2 regions of the Paenibacillus sp. alder61 genome follow, and region 2 is predicted to be linked to the other one. Evidence: riboswitches for the same ligand, from Rfam matches in the RefSeq annotation. Region 2 holds a riboswitch; the other holds the start of a gene.
What was found. A riboswitch is a leader RNA that binds a small molecule or an ion and turns the genes downstream of it on or off. The one in region 2 is predicted to bind FMN.
Positions count from the first base shown of each region.

Region 1: it holds a riboswitch for FMN, as region 2 does, so the genes downstream of both, LBW89_RS12000 (DMT family transporter) here and ribD (bifunctional diaminohydroxyphosphoribosylaminopyrimidine deaminase/5-amino-6-(5-phosphoribosylamino)uracil reductase RibD) in region 2, are expected to answer to the same signal.

Region 1 is NZ_JAIUDG010000010.1:20,610-28,634, reverse strand. Features, by position in the region: gene LBW89_RS12025 (SDR family NAD(P)-dependent oxidoreductase) at 360-1,121, shown strand; gene LBW89_RS12020 (hypothetical protein) at 1,551-1,733, opposite strand; gene LBW89_RS12015 (methionine ABC transporter ATP-binding protein) at 1,950-2,711, shown strand; gene LBW89_RS12010 (methionine ABC transporter permease) at 2,704-3,384, shown strand; gene LBW89_RS12005 (MetQ/NlpA family ABC transporter substrate-binding protein) at 3,737-4,603, shown strand; FMN riboswitch at 4,783-4,933, shown strand; gene LBW89_RS12000 (DMT family transporter) at 5,070-6,035, shown strand; gene LBW89_RS11995 (GGDEF domain-containing protein) at 6,183-7,406, shown strand; gene LBW89_RS11990 (glycoside hydrolase family 52 protein) at 7,451-8,025, opposite strand, start outside.
Region 2 is NZ_JAIUDG010000015.1:123,143-131,167, reverse strand. Features, by position in the region: gene lysA (diaminopimelate decarboxylase) at 1-1,215, shown strand, start outside; gene LBW89_RS17200 (peptidylprolyl isomerase) at 1,395-1,829, shown strand; gene tlp (small acid-soluble spore protein Tlp) at 1,904-2,128, opposite strand; FMN riboswitch at 2,323-2,503, shown strand; gene ribD (bifunctional diaminohydroxyphosphoribosylaminopyrimidine deaminase/5-amino-6-(5-phosphoribosylamino)uracil reductase RibD) at 2,739-3,878, shown strand; gene LBW89_RS17185 (riboflavin synthase) at 3,891-4,568, shown strand; gene LBW89_RS17180 (bifunctional 3,4-dihydroxy-2-butanone-4-phosphate synthase/GTP cyclohydrolase II) at 4,585-5,823, shown strand; gene ribE (6,7-dimethyl-8-ribityllumazine synthase) at 5,892-6,359, shown strand; gene LBW89_RS17170 (segregation and condensation protein A) at 6,458-7,255, shown strand; gene scpB (SMC-Scp complex subunit ScpB) at 7,224-7,838, shown strand; gene LBW89_RS17160 (DUF2953 domain-containing protein) at 7,958-8,025, shown strand, end outside.

The sequences.
Region 1 (8,025 bases), on a different contig from region 2:
ACTCCTTTCGCAAATTCGCATGTTGGGATGGTTTGTGAGTTGCGTGTTACGTGCTAACTTTTACGTACTAACTGTTGTGTGCTATATACTACGTGCTGTGTGCTACCTTTTACCTGCTTTGTGAAGGGAAATCGCGTTTTCTTGTTGGCTTAATAGTAATACTATACTAGACAAAATGCAATATATATATTGCAAAATATAAAATATTTTTGTCATAATGCCATTCTTGTTATTCGATTGATGGTGCGTGCAGGATTCAGGAAAGCGCATGCAGAAATGTATCAAAAGCACGGCAGCCAAGGGATGGCCCCATTTGGACATGGATCCGGGGACCCTAGCCAAGAGAGGAGATCATCAGAATGAATATAGATTTAACGGGGAAAATTGCGTTGATTACCGGTGCGACCGGTCAGCTTGGACGCGTGATGGCCCGAACGCTCTCCCGGTGCGGAGCCAAAGTGGCGATCCATTATATGAGCAATGAAGCGAAGGCGCAGGAGTTAATGGATGAAATTACGAAGGCGGGCGGGGAAGCGATGATCGTGCAGGCGGACATCACCCGTGAGGAGGGCGTTCGGGAAATGCGGGAGCTAATTCGGGCCAAACTCGGAAATCCGGACATCGTTGTGGCCAACGCGGTCGTCCAGTATGAGTGGAAGTCTGTGTTGGAGCAGCCGGTCGAGGATTATGTCAGCCAATTCGATTCCTGCGTCTTGCAGAGCGTATTTTTGGCCAAGGCGTTTATTCCGGCCATGATCGAAAAAGGGAGCGGGCGGATGATCGGAATCAACACGGAATGCGCCATGCAGAATTTCCCGCACCAATCGGCGTATACGGCGGGCAAACGAGGCATGGACGGAGTTTACCGCGTACTGGCCAAGGAGGTCGGCCCCCATCAAATCACGGTCAACCAGGTGGCGCCGGGATGGACGATCAGCGAAAAAGACCGCGGCGAAGCCGAACTGCACGATGCCGCTTATATTGCCCAGGTGCCGATGAAGCGCCGGGGCGAGGATCAGGACATCGCCAACGCGGTCGCGTTTCTGGCTTCGGACCTGGCTTCGTTTATTACCGGGGCCTATATTCCCGTCAATGGCGGGAATGTGATGCCGGCGATATAAACTTCCGGTGGAGGAAGGGGGTACTCCGATGCCCCCTCTAAACGGAAGGGATGTCAACCGCTTTTCGTTTTGAAAACCACTAGTGTCTCTTCAGACATCAAGTATGCCATCTCACGCCCATGGACATCCAAAACGTATTTAGCCACCTACGGTCAAGGCGATCAAGGTTTCTAGCGTACTTTCCAACCCTTCCAACTCCCAAAAGATGCAAATCTGCAGGTATTTAAGCCGATCTCAGAGGGAATGCGAAAAAAGATGCAAATCTGCAGGAATTTCTAGCGATTTTAGAGAAAAGAGCCGGTTTCGTCGGAAATTCCTGCAGAATTGCAGGAATTTTGAAATTTCTGTTCCCAACAAGAAAAAAACATGCATTTATGCAGGAATTTTATGTTATCCGCATTGTCTCATGAATGGGGCACTAGAATTGCATCAAGCAATTGGAGAACGGTCATAAGGGGCGCGATTATGTCGAATTTGGCTTCTTGGCGTGAAATAGCGCCCCGAAAGGCCGTTAAGTCGGCGGATAAGCTCAACATGGTCGTCGCCATGTTCTTCAGCCGTTAAAAAAGGAAAGATAACCCAAAAAAGAGAGCGAGAGCTCTCTTTTTTCATATTTCTTAATCTCCTCGCAAAGTTACGATTATTCCTTAGAATACAGGCATAATCATGGAGGAATATGTTTTTACTTTCCATAAGTTGTGTAATAACAAACTGTTTTTGGTGACACAGTATTAAAAATAGTCTATAATCAAGGGGATTTATGCATTGTAACAGTGTTTGAGAAATATTGATACAACTTTTGGTTGATTCGTAGGGGGCAGTAGACCGATGATATCGCTTCATGAAGTCAGCAAAAGTTACGGCTCGGGTGCCGGAGGTTTCAAGGCCGTCGACCGGGTGTCCCTGACCGTTCGGGGCGGAACGATTCACGGCATTATCGGGCCGAGCGGTGCGGGGAAATCGACCCTGCTTAGGATGATGAATCTGCTAGAGCCGCCGGATGAAGGCGGGGTTATCGCGCTCGGTCAGGACCTGACCGCGCTGCCCGAAGCCAAACTGCGCATCGCCCGCCGCTCGATCGGCATGGTATTTCAGCAGTTTCATTTGCTGCATAACCGCACCGTAAGCGGCAACGTGGCCGTACCGCTGGAACTGGCCGGTACGGGAAGAACGCAGCGGCGGGAGCGCGTGCTGGAGTGCCTCCGGTTTGTCGGACTGGAGGACAAAGCGGATCAATACCCGGCCCGGCTCAGCGGCGGGCAAAAGCAGCGGGTGGCGATCGCCCGGGCCCTGGCCCACCGGCCGGCCGTGCTGCTGTGCGATGAGCCGACTTCCTCTCTGGACCCGGACACCACCTCGGAAATTCTCGCGGTGCTCCGGCACATCAACACGACGCTCGGAGTGACGATCGTCATTGTGACCCATGAGATGGAGGTTGTGAAGGAACTCTGTCATGAGGTGTCCGTCATGGAACGTGGCAGGCTGGTCGACGGTTTTGCTCTGCCGCGCCGGACTCCGGCGGAAAGTTCCCGCCCCAAGTTGTCCTATCGGGAACAACTGCTTGGAGAGGGAGGGGAGGCCCATGTTTGACTTCGCCTTAATGGCCGAGAAGGTGATGCAGTTTCGGACCCAGATCGCCGAGGCCGTCGGAGAGACCTTTCTCATGGTGGGGATCTCCGTGGCCGCCGCCGTATTGCTCGGCCTCCCGCTCGGCACGATGCTGTTTCTGACGGCCAAGGGGCAGCTTTACGAGAATCGGACGTGGTCCGCGCTGCTGAACGGATTTGTGAATGTGGTCCGTTCCTTTCCGTTTTTGCTGCTCGTCGTATTCATGATTCCGCTGACCCGGCTGCTCGTGGGAACGGCGATCGGAACCTTGGCGGCTTCCGTCCCCCTGGGCGTGGTCTCCATTGCCATCTATGCGAGGCAGGTGGAGCAGTCTTTGGTGGAAGTTCCGCGCGGCGTGGTCGAGGCCGCTCTTTCGATGGGGGCTTCCAAGCTGGAGGTCGTCATGAAATTTCTATACGTGGAAGCCCGTTCCGGACTTGTGCTCGGCCTTACGACGTCGACGATCAGCTTTATTTCCTATTCCACGGTGATGGGAGTCGTGGGCGGCGGCGGAGTCGGCGATTTTGCCATCCGCTACGGATATCAGCGCTTCGAAACGGAGCTGATGGCCGCGGTCATCGTTCTGATGATTGTGCTGGTTCAGCTCATACAGTTTGCCGGAAGCCGGATTTCCCGATGGCTGGACAAAAGATAACGCTAGAAGCGGCGCGGCAGCAAGCCGGCTCCTTCCGCTCAAATCGGGGAACGTGCCTTCTAATGGCCCTTTGATCGCCGGAACCGGGATTAGCGGCCATTTGGGCCGTTATTTCGGCCCGATTCGGCTTTCCCGGAAGAATAGCGGTCAAAAAGGGCCTTATTTCCCCGCGGCGGGCCCAAATATGAAGGTTTAGCCGGCTTTTTTCAAAAATAAGATCCCAAAATGCCGCTATTTCGTCCCAACTAGCCAAATTCGACAAAATAGCGCCTCAAAAGACCCTTATTGCGGCGCAAAAGTCCTTTATTCACTTACTCACAAAAACAAAGCGCAAAAAGGAAGGATGTTGGAGATGAACAGAAAATGGATGCTTGGGCTCGTAGCCCTGATCATGATCATTACTGCGGGTTGCGGCAGCAACACCGGCGGTGCCGCGGAGAAAGGAACCGCGGAACAGGGGAGCACTTCCTCCACCGCGAAAGCGTCCGGCAAACAGGCCGTGACCCTGAAAGTGGCAACGCTGATTCCGCCGATGACGGAAATTTTGGAACTGATCAAGCCGCAGCTTCAGGAGGAAGGCGTCAATCTGGAACTGGTTGTGCTGTCCGACAACATCCAGCCGAACGACGCGCTGGCGAACAAGGAAGTGGACGCCAATTTTTTTCAGCACGTTCCTTACATGGAGCAATATAATGAGAGCACAGGCAGCAAACTCACCGCCGTTCAGCCGGTCTATCACGCCGTTTACGGGGCGTATTCCAAACGGTACAAGAGCATGGATGAACTGCCTGAGGGGGCGACCATCGCAATCGCCAACGACCCGTCGAATACGGGGCGTTCGCTGGTCATGCTGGAGAAAGCGGGAATCCTCAAGCTGAAGGAAGGCGTAGGAATTCAAGCCACGGTAGCTGACATTACGGAAAACCCGAAAAACTTCAAATTTGAAGAAGTTGATTTGCTTATGCTCGCCCGGATGCTGGACGACGCCGACCTGGTTCTTATGACACCGGCCTATGCAAGCCCGCTCGGTCTGACGCCCAAAAAGGACGCGCTGCTGACGGAAACGACGGATTCCGCGTTTGCCATCACACTGGTTGCCCGCGAGGACAACAAGGATTCCGAGGCGATCCAAAAACTGGCCAAAGCCATTTCGAGTCCGGAAGTAAAACAGTTTCTGGAAAAGAACTACAGTGAAATCGCTATTCCAGCCTTTGAGTAATCCACTATAAAAAAAATAGTAGATTACAAAATTGCTGAAATAGTGTTATAATGATCGCAAATGAGTTTTTCATTTCGGATTTCACGGCCGAACAACTTGCGTTGTGACGTTTGTTACAGAGTTTCATGAGCTGCTGAAGTACTATGAAATCAACCCATTAAATTAAAATTTAAATGAATATGGATCTTCGGGGTAAGGTGAAATTCCTGACCGGCGGTGATGATCATCGGATCGATGATTTAGCCCGCGACTCTCCGTTCCCTAAGGGACGGGGACTGACCTGGTGCGACTCCAGGGCCGACGGTAAAGTCCGGATGGGAGAAGATCAATCACAGGCATGCGGGTGCAGGTGCGGATGTATTATCCCACCCCCGCAAGCTTATTTTGATCGGCCCCCGAATGTTGACTGACGTCAATGCCGGGGGCTTTTTCGCGTAGACCCCATATTCAAGAAGGAGTCGGGAATATGGAAAATGCATCAAGTGCCACAATTCAAGTCCATCCATCGCGACCGGTTTCGGGAAGCCGCGCAAGAAGCGGTTTCTGGCTGGTCGTTTTGGGGGCCGCCCTCTGGGGCGTGGATCCGCTGTTTCGTCTTATTTTGCTGAAGTCGATCACCTCGGCCCAGCTCGTCTTACTGGAGCACATCCTCATCGCGCTGGTCGTGGCGCCGACCTTGTGGAAGAACCGGCAGGAACTTAAGGGAATCGGCTGGAAGCATGTAGGAGCGCTGTTGTTCATCTCCTGGGGCGGTTCCGCCATCGCCACCATCCTGTTTACCATGGGTTTAACTCATGGCGATGCCAACGCCGTTCTGCTGCTGCAAAAACTTCAGCCGCTGTTCGCGATCCTGTTGGCCCGCTTCTTGCTGAAGGAATCGCTCCCGCGCCGGTTTGCCCTGCTGTTTCTTATCGCGCTGGCCGGCACGTATCTGTTGACCTTCGGCTTTTCGGTGCCGTTCGGACACTGGAACGACTTTATCCAGGTCGGCAGTCTGCTTTCGCTCGGCGCCGCCGCGCTTTGGGGCGGTTCGACGGTGATGGGACGGATGATGGTCGGACAGATGAAATATGAGACGGTCACCTCGCTGCGGTTCATCCTGGCGCTGCCGCTGCTGCTGGCCGTGACCTGGAATGAAGGGGCCGCGTGGCATTTGCCGACGGAGGCTTCAGGCATGGCCGCTTTTTCGCTGAATTTGCTTGGTCAGGCCCTGCTGCCGGGGCTCCTCAGCCTGCTGGTTTACTACAAAGGTTTGACGACCACGAAAGCTTCCGTAGCTACCCTGGCCGAACTAAGCTTCCCGATGGTAGGGGTGCTGGTGAACTGGATCGCGTTTCAACAGATGGTCACCGTCGCGCAGGCGGTAGGCTTTATCCTGATCTGGTTCTCGCTGTTCGTCATTTCCAGACAGAGCCAGCCGGCGCCGGCCTGACTTGATAAACATAAATCGGAGCATTAAAGGAACAGGTTTTCGACGATGATGTCGGAGGCCTGTTTTTTTATCTCGATAAAGCCTAAAATTTCAGTTATTATAATCAAAATATGATCCTTTCTTCGGGGGAAGGCGTGGCTAACGCACATGATGCTGTTAAAAATGGACATGAAAACCGTTTATATTCTGCTTTCCCTGGGCCACTTGTTTACGATGATGTTTATCACGGCCTACCGCTACAAACAACCCAAGGATAACTCCTATCTTATCTTTTATGCGGCAAAAGGGTGCCAAACGGTCACCTGGGCGCTGCTGGCGATCCCGGACGGGACCGTCCCCATGCCCGTTCTCGCCGCGGCAAATCTCGTTTTTTTGCTCGGTGTCGGGCTCGAAACCTTGGCGCTGATGCGGATTGTGGAGGAGCCGTGGTCTCAAGGGACGTTACGCTACTATAGCTGGATGATCGCGGCTTCTATGGGAGCCTATCTGCTGGCGGTTCTTCTGCAAAACACCGAATCCATCCGCATTTTTATCGTGTCCATGGCGGTGGTGCTTTTTCTGCTGCCCCCGGCGCTCCGCATGATCGGTTCCAGGAAGCGCTCGGCTCTTCGCATTTTATTGGGAAATTTATATCTTCTTATGGCCGCCGGTCTGTTGATTCGCATCGGATTAACCCTGTTTCCGGCCTTGCCGGTGACGGTGAACAAGCCGGGGCCTTACCAGGCTTTGTCGTTCCTGTCGCTTTATTTGATTATGACCTTGGGAAATGCGGGGTTTGTGCTGATTTCCAAGGAAAAAGCCGACCGGGACCTGTACAAGCTGGCCAGCCGGGACGATTTGACCGGTGCGTTGAACAGACGCTCGTTCCTCCAGGAGGCCGGGCGGTTGATGGACGATTGCGCGAAGCACCGCAAACCGGTCACGTTTATCCTGTTGGACCTTGATAACTTTAAGGGGATTAACGATGCCTTTGGACATGATGTCGGCGATACCGTGTTGAGAGAGTTGGCCGGGAACGTCAGGCTTCAGTTTGGCGACAGGGAATTGTTCGGCCGGTACGGCGGCGATGAATTCGCCCTCTTTCTGCCGGAAGCGGAAGAGGCGTATGCGGACGCCAAAGCCGAAGGGCTGCTGGAGCTGGTGCGGGAACGTAGAAGCAGGCAGGACATGACGATGGGTGAGCATGCGATCCGCTATACGATCAGTATGGGAATGATCACGGAGGTGCCGGGCCCCGGCATCACGCTTGACCGGTTATACAAGGCGGCGGACGAAGCGCTTTATCAGGCCAAGCGCGAAGGGCGGAACCGTGCGGCCCGAGGCCGAGTGGCGCCGAATCAAAAACAGGAGCCTTTCCCCGATCCCTTATAGGGACAGGCACGGCTCCTGTTTTTATGGTTTGCGGGGTATCGCGGTTAATCCGTCCGGGCTTCATCCAGCCAAAGGATCGCAGTAACCCCCCGCGGGTAGTAGCGGCTGCCGCAAATTACGCCGGCCAGCATCTGGTCGCTCCAGCTCCAGTAGGCGTTGTCCTTGCTCGTCAGCCAGGCGACATGGGCGGCATCGGCGGCAGCGCCGGCTTCGTCCCACGGCAGGCCGAGGATGTGCCGGGCGATGAACTGGCTGAGGTAAATTTTGCTCAGCCAGGAATTGTCGCTGGTGGAGGACAGCTTCCAGCCTCCATCCGCGAACAGGCAGACGCCGGGGACCAGCACCGTCGCGAGATGCTGTTTCAGAGCGCCGATGTAGGCCGCAAACCTGCCGTTCGGATCCAAGGCTTCCGGGCAGCCCGTATAAAGCGGGAACACCAGGCCTTCAATCGCGGGAATGATCCGGGAATCATTGTTCTCCGCGATAACGGCGGGAATGTAGCCCTCCGGCAACAGTTGGCCGGTGATCGTCCGGGCGCAGCGCTCCGCCTGATCGCCCGCCAGCTTGCCCGCTTCGGGCCGGCCGTTTGCGGCGAACAGCTTCTCCATGGCGACATAAG
Region 2 (8,025 bases):
TTGATCCGGCAAAGATGCCGTGAATATATGGAAGCGTTCCGGGCATCGGGCTTGTCCTTCCAGGTGGCATACGCCAGCAAAGCGTTCTGCGTCATGGCCATGTGCCGGCTGGCCGAGGAAGAGGGACTTTCCCTTGACGTCGTATCGGAAGGGGAATTATATACGGCACTGCAAGCTGGTTTCCCTGCGCAGCGTATCCATTTTCACGGCAATAACAAAACCCCGGAAGAGCTGGAGATGGCCATTCAGGCCAACATTGGCTGTTTCGTCGTGGATAATTTTACCGAGATGCACATGCTGCAGGCGCTTTCCGCCGAAAAAGGCGTCACCGTCAACATCCTGTTGCGCGTAACGCCAGGGGTGGAGGCCCACACCCACGAATACATTTCCACCGGGCAAACGGATTCGAAGTTCGGCTTCGATATCGGGAACGGCTCCGCTTATGAAGCGGTAGAACAGGCTTCCCGGAGCTTGAATCTGAATTTGCTCGGGCTGCATTCCCATATCGGCTCGCAAATTTTTGAGGTCGAAGGCTTCCAGATGGCGGTGGAACGCGTGGCGGAATTTTCGCTTCGCGTCAAAGATCAACTGAATGTGATCTTTAAAGTCATCAACCTTGGTGGAGGCTTCGGCATCCGCTACACGTCCGAGGACACGCCGCTTCAAGTTTCCGATTATGTGAAGGCGATTACGGACGCGGTAAAATCTTCTTTTGCCGCCGGTTATCCGCAACTGCCGGAAATTTGGGTGGAGCCGGGTCGCAGTATCGTGGGCGACGCCGGAACGACGCTTTACACGGTGGGTACGAGCAAGGACATCCCGGGGGTCCGGAAGTATGTTTCCGTTGACGGCGGTATGACCGATAACCCGCGTCCGGCGCTGTACGAATCCAAGTATGAAGCCATGCTGGCGAACCGCGGGCTGGATGCGGCCGAGGAGACGGTGTCCATCGCGGGGAAATGCTGCGAAAGCGGCGACATGTTGATCTGGGATCTGGAACTGCCGAAGGTCAAATCCGGCGATTTGCTGGCGGTCGCTTGCACCGGGGCGTACAACTACGCGATGGCAAGCAATTACAACCGGATCCGCCGCCCTGCGGTCGTGTTCGTTCAAAACGGTCAAAGCGATCTGGTGGTCAAGCGGGAGACCCTGCAGGACATTACCTCCTGCGACGTGATTCCCGAGCGCATCGCCAAACAGCCGTCTTTGAAATAAAAAGGCCTGGTGATAGAAACTTAAAAAACAGAGGTGCGGAGCCAGTTCATTTCGATGAACTGGCTTTTTCGGTACCTGCTTTTTAAGTCCGTATTTTGCTACCGGAGGGATTTCATAGTACACTGGAATAGGTTTGTCCCACGTGTATGCTCACTAAAGAAGAAGAGGAAGTGACCCATATGAAAAAAGGAAAGATCGTTTTGGAAAAGGGCGGAGAAGTGGAGATCCAGTTTCTGCCCGAAGAAGCTCCGGGTACGGTGGCGAATTTCGAGAAGTTGGCGAATTCCGGCTTCTATAACGGCTTGACGTTCCACCGCGTGATCCCCGGCTTTGTAGCTCAAGGCGGATGCCCGATCGGAAACGGCACCGGCGGTCCAGGCTACACGATCAAGTGCGAAACGGCAACGAATACGACGAAGCATGAGCGCGGCGTGCTGTCGATGGCCCATGCCGGGAAAGATACCGGCGGCAGCCAGTTCTTCATCGTGTATGAGCCGCAGCCTCACCTGAACGGAGTACATACCGTATTCGGTAAAGTCACTTCCGGAATGGACCTGGTGGACCAGATCCGCCCAGGGGATAAAATGAAAGAGGTTACCGTCTGGGACGAGTAATCCCCGAAATGCGAAAGGGCTCCCGGCCGATCTTCGGCCAAGGGAGCCCTTTCGCTATTTCATGATGAATGAAGTTAAGATTGCCGGTCGGCCGCTTCGTCCTTGACTTCCTCCCGGAAGCCGCGGATGCTGTCCAGACGGCGGGCATTCTTTTCTTCAATTTGCCGCTTTTCCTCGCCGGTGATTTCGTCGGCATGCTCGCTCAAGTATTCCTGGCCTTCGCGGAAGTTGCGGATCGTATTTTGGATGTTGTCCTGCAGCTTTTCCACATTATCGGCGCGGTTGTCGGGTTTGGCCATGGCAGTTCCCTCCTGAAGGTTTCTTCCCCGGGAAGCGGGGCAATGTTATTGTCGCACTCGAGCGCTGATTTTATTCCGGAAAGGGGTTTGGCTTAGCAGAGCCCAAGCCGATTTGCGGCGTTGTTGTATTTTTATTTTTTTTATGCTATTCTTTCCTCAAGTCAGATGGATTTATGACTTTATCAAATTTATATGCATTCCTTCGGGGCAGGGTGAAATTCCCTACCGACGGTGATGGCGGGTCTTGAGATTTCCAGCAATAGCGGAAACCGAGGCCGGCACAAGTCCGTGACCCGTATGCGGGATCTGCCCGCATATGGCTGAGCCGGTGCGATTCCGGGACCGACAGTATAGTCTGGATGGGAGAAGGAGACGCGAAAAGCATTCGTACGTTAAAGTTCATGTTTTCACATGGTCTATTTGTGTTTCCATGTTGAACGATATGTTCGTTTTGACGGAGGCGAAGTATGCCTGCAGGCTATGATTTTATCATGGCTTGGTTAGGTGTAATTTAATGCAGCTTTTATTTCGCGGATGATCACTCTCAACAGCTCCTGCCGGAATGCTCCGGCAGGAGTTTTTTATGTCTAAGGCACAAGGAGGGGCGGTTATGCAAACGATCGGCGATGAATATTACATGGAGCTCGCCCTGCAAATGGCCGAACGCGCCCAGGGGCAGACCGGGATCAATCCGGTCGTCGGAGCCGTCGTGGTGAAAGACGGCGCGGTGGTCGGCCTGGGCGCCCACCTGAAAAGGGGAACGCCGCACGCGGAAGTGCACGCGCTCCGCATGGCGGGCCCCTTGGCCGAAGGGAGCACGGTATACGTTACGCTGGAGCCTTGCAGCCATTACGGCATGACGCCTCCTTGCGCGGAGCGGTTGATCGAGGATAAGGTGGCACGGGTTGTCGTGGCCACCGAAGATCCCAACCCGCAGGTGGCCGGGCGGGGAATCGGACTGCTGCGGCAAAACGGGATTGAAGTGACGACCGGGGTGCTTCGAGACCGGGCCGTGGCGTTAAACCGGAAATTCATCAAATACATTACAACCGGTCTTCCTTACGTGACGATTAAAACGGCCAGTACGCTGGACGGGAAAATCGCGACGAAAACGGGCGACAGCAAGTGGATTTCGAATGAAGCCTCGCGCGAAATCGTGCATACGATGCGACACCGCCATCAGGGCATTATGGTCGGCTCCGGAACGGTGCTTGCGGATGATCCGCAATTGACGACACGCCTGGCGGTTCCCGGATTGGATCCGGTGCGTATTATCGTGGATTCGACGCTTCGCGTTCCTGTCGCCAGCCGGGTGCTGAGCGACGGAGCGGCGCCGACCCTCGTCCTGACGACCGAGATGGCGGACCGCGCAAAGATGGCTGTCCTGGCGGAGCGGGGCATTGAGGTGATTCCCTGCGGGGCGGGGCCTCATGTTGATTTGCAGCTGGCGCTCCAGAGACTCGGGGAACGGGAAATCTCCTCCGTTCTGGTCGAGGGCGGCGGACGATTGAACGGCTCCCTGCTGGAAAAGAGGCTGGTGGACGAGATCGTCTTGTTTCTCGCCCCGAAATTGATCGGCGGGGGCGAAGCGCCGGGAAGCTTTATTTTCTCGGGATATGAAAAAATGAGCGAGGCCGTAACGCTGACAAGTGTAGAAGTCGAGACGATCGGAGACAATGTCTATATTCAAGGAAGGCCGGTCTGGCCGGAGAAGGAGCAAGCGGACATCCAAGGAAGTACGGAAGCGTAAAGGAGGCAGCCAATGTTTACAGGGCTTATCGAGGAGATCGGGACGATGAAATCGGTTAGCCGTCAAGGGGAAGCGCTAGTTCTGCACATTGCGGCCAAGGTCGTCACCGAAGGGTTAAAACCGGGCGACAGCATCGCCGTTAACGGGGTATGCCTGACGGCGGTATCTTTTGACGATCATTCGTTTATGGTCGATGTGATGCCGCAAACGTACCGGCATACCAACCTCAAGGATCTGAAGTCCGGCAGCAAAGTCAATCTCGAACGGGCGATGGCGGCCGGCGGCCGGTTCGGCGGTCATATCGTGCAGGGTCATGTGGACGGAACGGGTCAAATCGTGCGTAAACGTCAGGATCAAAATTCCGTCGTATACGAGATCCGACTGGCCGACGCTTCCCTCTCGCGGTACATCATTCCCCAAGGTTCCATTACGGTGGACGGGATCAGTCTGACCGTGGTAGAAACGCATGACGGCGGGTTTTCCATATCGATTATTCCCCATACCCTAAAAGAGACGATCCTCGCCTATAAAGGGGCGGGGGATACGGTTAACCTGGAGTGCGATGTGCTTGGCAAATATGTAGAACATCTTTTGAATTACGGAGCTTCGGGAAATGGAGTCCGGAAGACGGCTTCCGCTTCCACGCGCGGCATCGATCCGCAATTTCTGTCGGAGCACGGATTTATGTAAAATTGGAGGGATTCCCATGAGCGAGTTTCAACTGGACCGCGTGGAAGAAGCGATATACGAACTGATGCGCGGCAAAGTGATCATCGTGGTGGATGACGAAGACCGGGAAAATGAAGGGGATTTTGTGGCGCTGGCCGAGAAGGCCACGCCGGAAGTGATCAATTTTATGATCACTCAGGGCCGTGGGCTGGTGTGTCTGCCGATTACGGCGGAGCGTGCCGAGGAACTGGAACTGGCGCCGATGGTTACCCAAAATACCGACTACCACGGGACGGCGTTTACCGTTTCGATCGATCATAAAGATACGACGACCGGAATTTCCGCCTATGAGCGCTCTTTAACGGTTCGCGGGATCATGGACCCGAAGGCGAAGCCGTCGGACTTCCGGCGGCCGGGCCATATGTTCCCGCTGATCGCCAAGAAGGGCGGCGTTCTGCGCCGGGCGGGTCATACCGAAGCGGCCGTCGATCTGGCCCGGATGTGCGGCTCGTATCCCGCCGGCGTCATTTGCGAGGTGATTAAAGAGGACGGGACGATGGCGAGACTCCCCGATCTGGTGGAAATCGCCAGGAAGCATGATTTGAAGCTCATCAGCGTCAAAGATCTGATACATTACCGCAACGAGAAGGAAAAGCTGGTCAACCGGGAAGTCGAGGTACGGATGCCGACCGATTACGGTGAATTCCGGGCGGTAGCTTATACGAATGAGGTGGACACCAAGGAACATGTGGCCCTCGTTAAAGGCGACATCAACGGGAATGAACCGGTTCTGGTTCGGGTTCACTCCGAATGTCTCACCGGCGACGTCTTTCACTCGCACCGCTGCGATTGCGGCCCGCAATTCGAAGCCGCGCTACGCCAGATCGAACAAGAAGGGCGAGGGGTTCTCCTCTATATGCGCCAGGAAGGCCGCGGGATCGGACTGGTCAACAAGCTGAAAGCCTACAAGCTGCAGGAAGAGGGATTCGATACGGTCGACGCCAACCTGAAGCTGGGCTTCCCGGCCGACCTGCGGGATTACGGCATCGGAGCGCAAATTCTCAAGGATTTGGGCGTACGCCAAATCCGGCTGCTTACGAATAATCCGCGAAAGATTAAAGGCCTGGAAGGATACGGTTTGGAAGTGGTGGAACGGGTACCGCTGCAAATGAAAGAGAATGCCGACAATACCCGTTATCTGCATACGAAGCAAGCCAAGCTCGGGCATATGCTGAAATTCGACGATCTGGAGCAGAACGAATCCGCCGAGGTTTAAGATCGGGCAACACGTCCGTTTCGAAATCGGCACATAAACAAGTTTCAATCACAGGGAGGATGAAATTCATGATGAATGTTTTTGAAGGCAATCTGGTATCGGAAGGTTTAAAATACGGCATCGTTGTAGGCCGGTTTAACGAGTTTATTACAAGCAAGCTGCTTAGCGGAGCGCTCGATGCCCTGAAGCGTCACGGCGTCAAGGAAGAAGAAATCAGCGTCGCATGGGTACCGGGGGCGTTTGAAATTCCTTTGGCCGCGCAGAAGCTGGCGGAAAGCGGGAATTACGACGCGGTCATCACTCTCGGCACCGTCATTCGGGGTTCCACGTCGCATTATGATTATGTCTGCAACGAGGTGGCCAAGGGCGTTGCGGCCATCGGTCTGAAGACTGGCATACCGACCATATTCGGCGTCGTGACGACGGAAAATATCGAGCAGGCGATTGAGCGAGCGGGTACCAAGGCCGGGAACAAGGGCTGGGACGCCGCAATGGCCGCGATCGAAATGGCAAACTTGACGAAACAGCTAAAATAGTGCTTATTTAATGTAGTACCCTATTTTTCGGGTACTGCATTTTTCTTTTTAGAGGCACGGGTTGCTTCGCGATTGGTACGACGGGTGGAGGATGTTCATTGACGACCGTATTATATAAACTGGAGACATTTGAGGGGCCGCTGGATTTGCTGCTGCATCTGATCGATAAGGCCGAGATCGATATTCACCAAATTTCGATCAGTGAGATCACGGACCAGTACCTCGAGTATTTGCACAATATGCAGGAATTGGAACTTGAGGTAACCAGCGAGTTCCTCGTCATGGCGGCCACGCTGCTGTCCATAAAATCCAAACAGCTCCTGCCCAAACCGCCCGTTATTGAACTGGAGGACGATTTCGATTATTTGCTGGAGGAAGAAGAGGATCCGAGGGACGAGCTGATCCGCCAGTTGATCGAGTATCGCAAATATAAAGGGATTGCCGAGCATCTTCATGAGCGCGAGTGGGAGCGCAGCTTGATCTTTTCCAAAGAGCCCGAAGATTTAACGCCCTATTTGCCGGACATCGAGGAGAATCCGGTAAAGGGGCTTCACGCCGCCGATTTGATCGCGGTGTTTCAGAGGGCGATCCGTAAATCCGTCAAGCGTAATGCGGTGGCGCGGATTCATCGCGACGAAATTTCGGTAAAGGACCGGATTAGGGAGGTCGTGTCCGCCCTGGAAACCGTGGGAAAAGGCGGAAGACTGTTATTTTCCAAGCTGCTGCATCAGGAGATGCACAGACATGAGATTGTCGTGACTTTTTTGGCCGTATTGGAGTTAATGAAAATGAAACAAATCGTATGCTACCAGAACAAATTGTTCGATGATATCGTCATGGAGTGGAGAGGGGAAGGAAAGGCCGATGAATTATCAGGAATTGAAATCGATTATTGAGGGGTTGCTCTTTCTGGCGGGGGAGGAAGGCATCAGTCCGAAGCAGCTGGCGGAAGTGACAGACCAGCGGCAGGACTTGATTGTCGAAGCCTTGCAGGATATGAAGAGCTCCTTCGAGAATCAGGGTCGGGGGCTGCAGATCGTTCAGATCGCCGGAAACTACCAGTTGGCCACGTTGCCTCAGCATGCGCCGTATTTCGAGAAACTGGCCTACTCCCCCTCGCGTTCCACTTTGTCGCAGGCGGCCTTGGAGACGCTCTCCATCATCGCATACCGTCAGCCGATTACCCGGATTGAAGTGGAGGAAATTCGCGGGGTCAAGTCGGAACGGGCGATCCACACGCTGGTCAATAAGGATTTGATCGAAGAAGTGGGCCGGGCGGATGCGATCGGCAGACCGATTTTGTACGGGACGACAAAGGCGTTCCTCGATTATTTCGGACTTGCGAGCCTTCAAGATTTGCCGGATTTGGCCGATTTCGAAAGCAGCGAGCAGTTGGAAGAGGAAACGCAGCTGTTATTCCAGAAACTGGAGGAACAGCAGTTGACGTTTGACGATGTGGACAAGGATGAACCGAATTAATTAGAACCGTCCCGGTGGGGCGGTTTTTTTATTTTTGGCAAACCTGTAATTTTTTTAGGAACCCCGAGTCATACTAATCGGAGCTTAATATTCCATAGAATGGCATGGAGGGCTTTCCTGTGTGGATTTTTTGGCTCGGAAGCATCCTGGTTTTGTTGCTGCTGGTCGTCCTATTCGTCATCCTGAA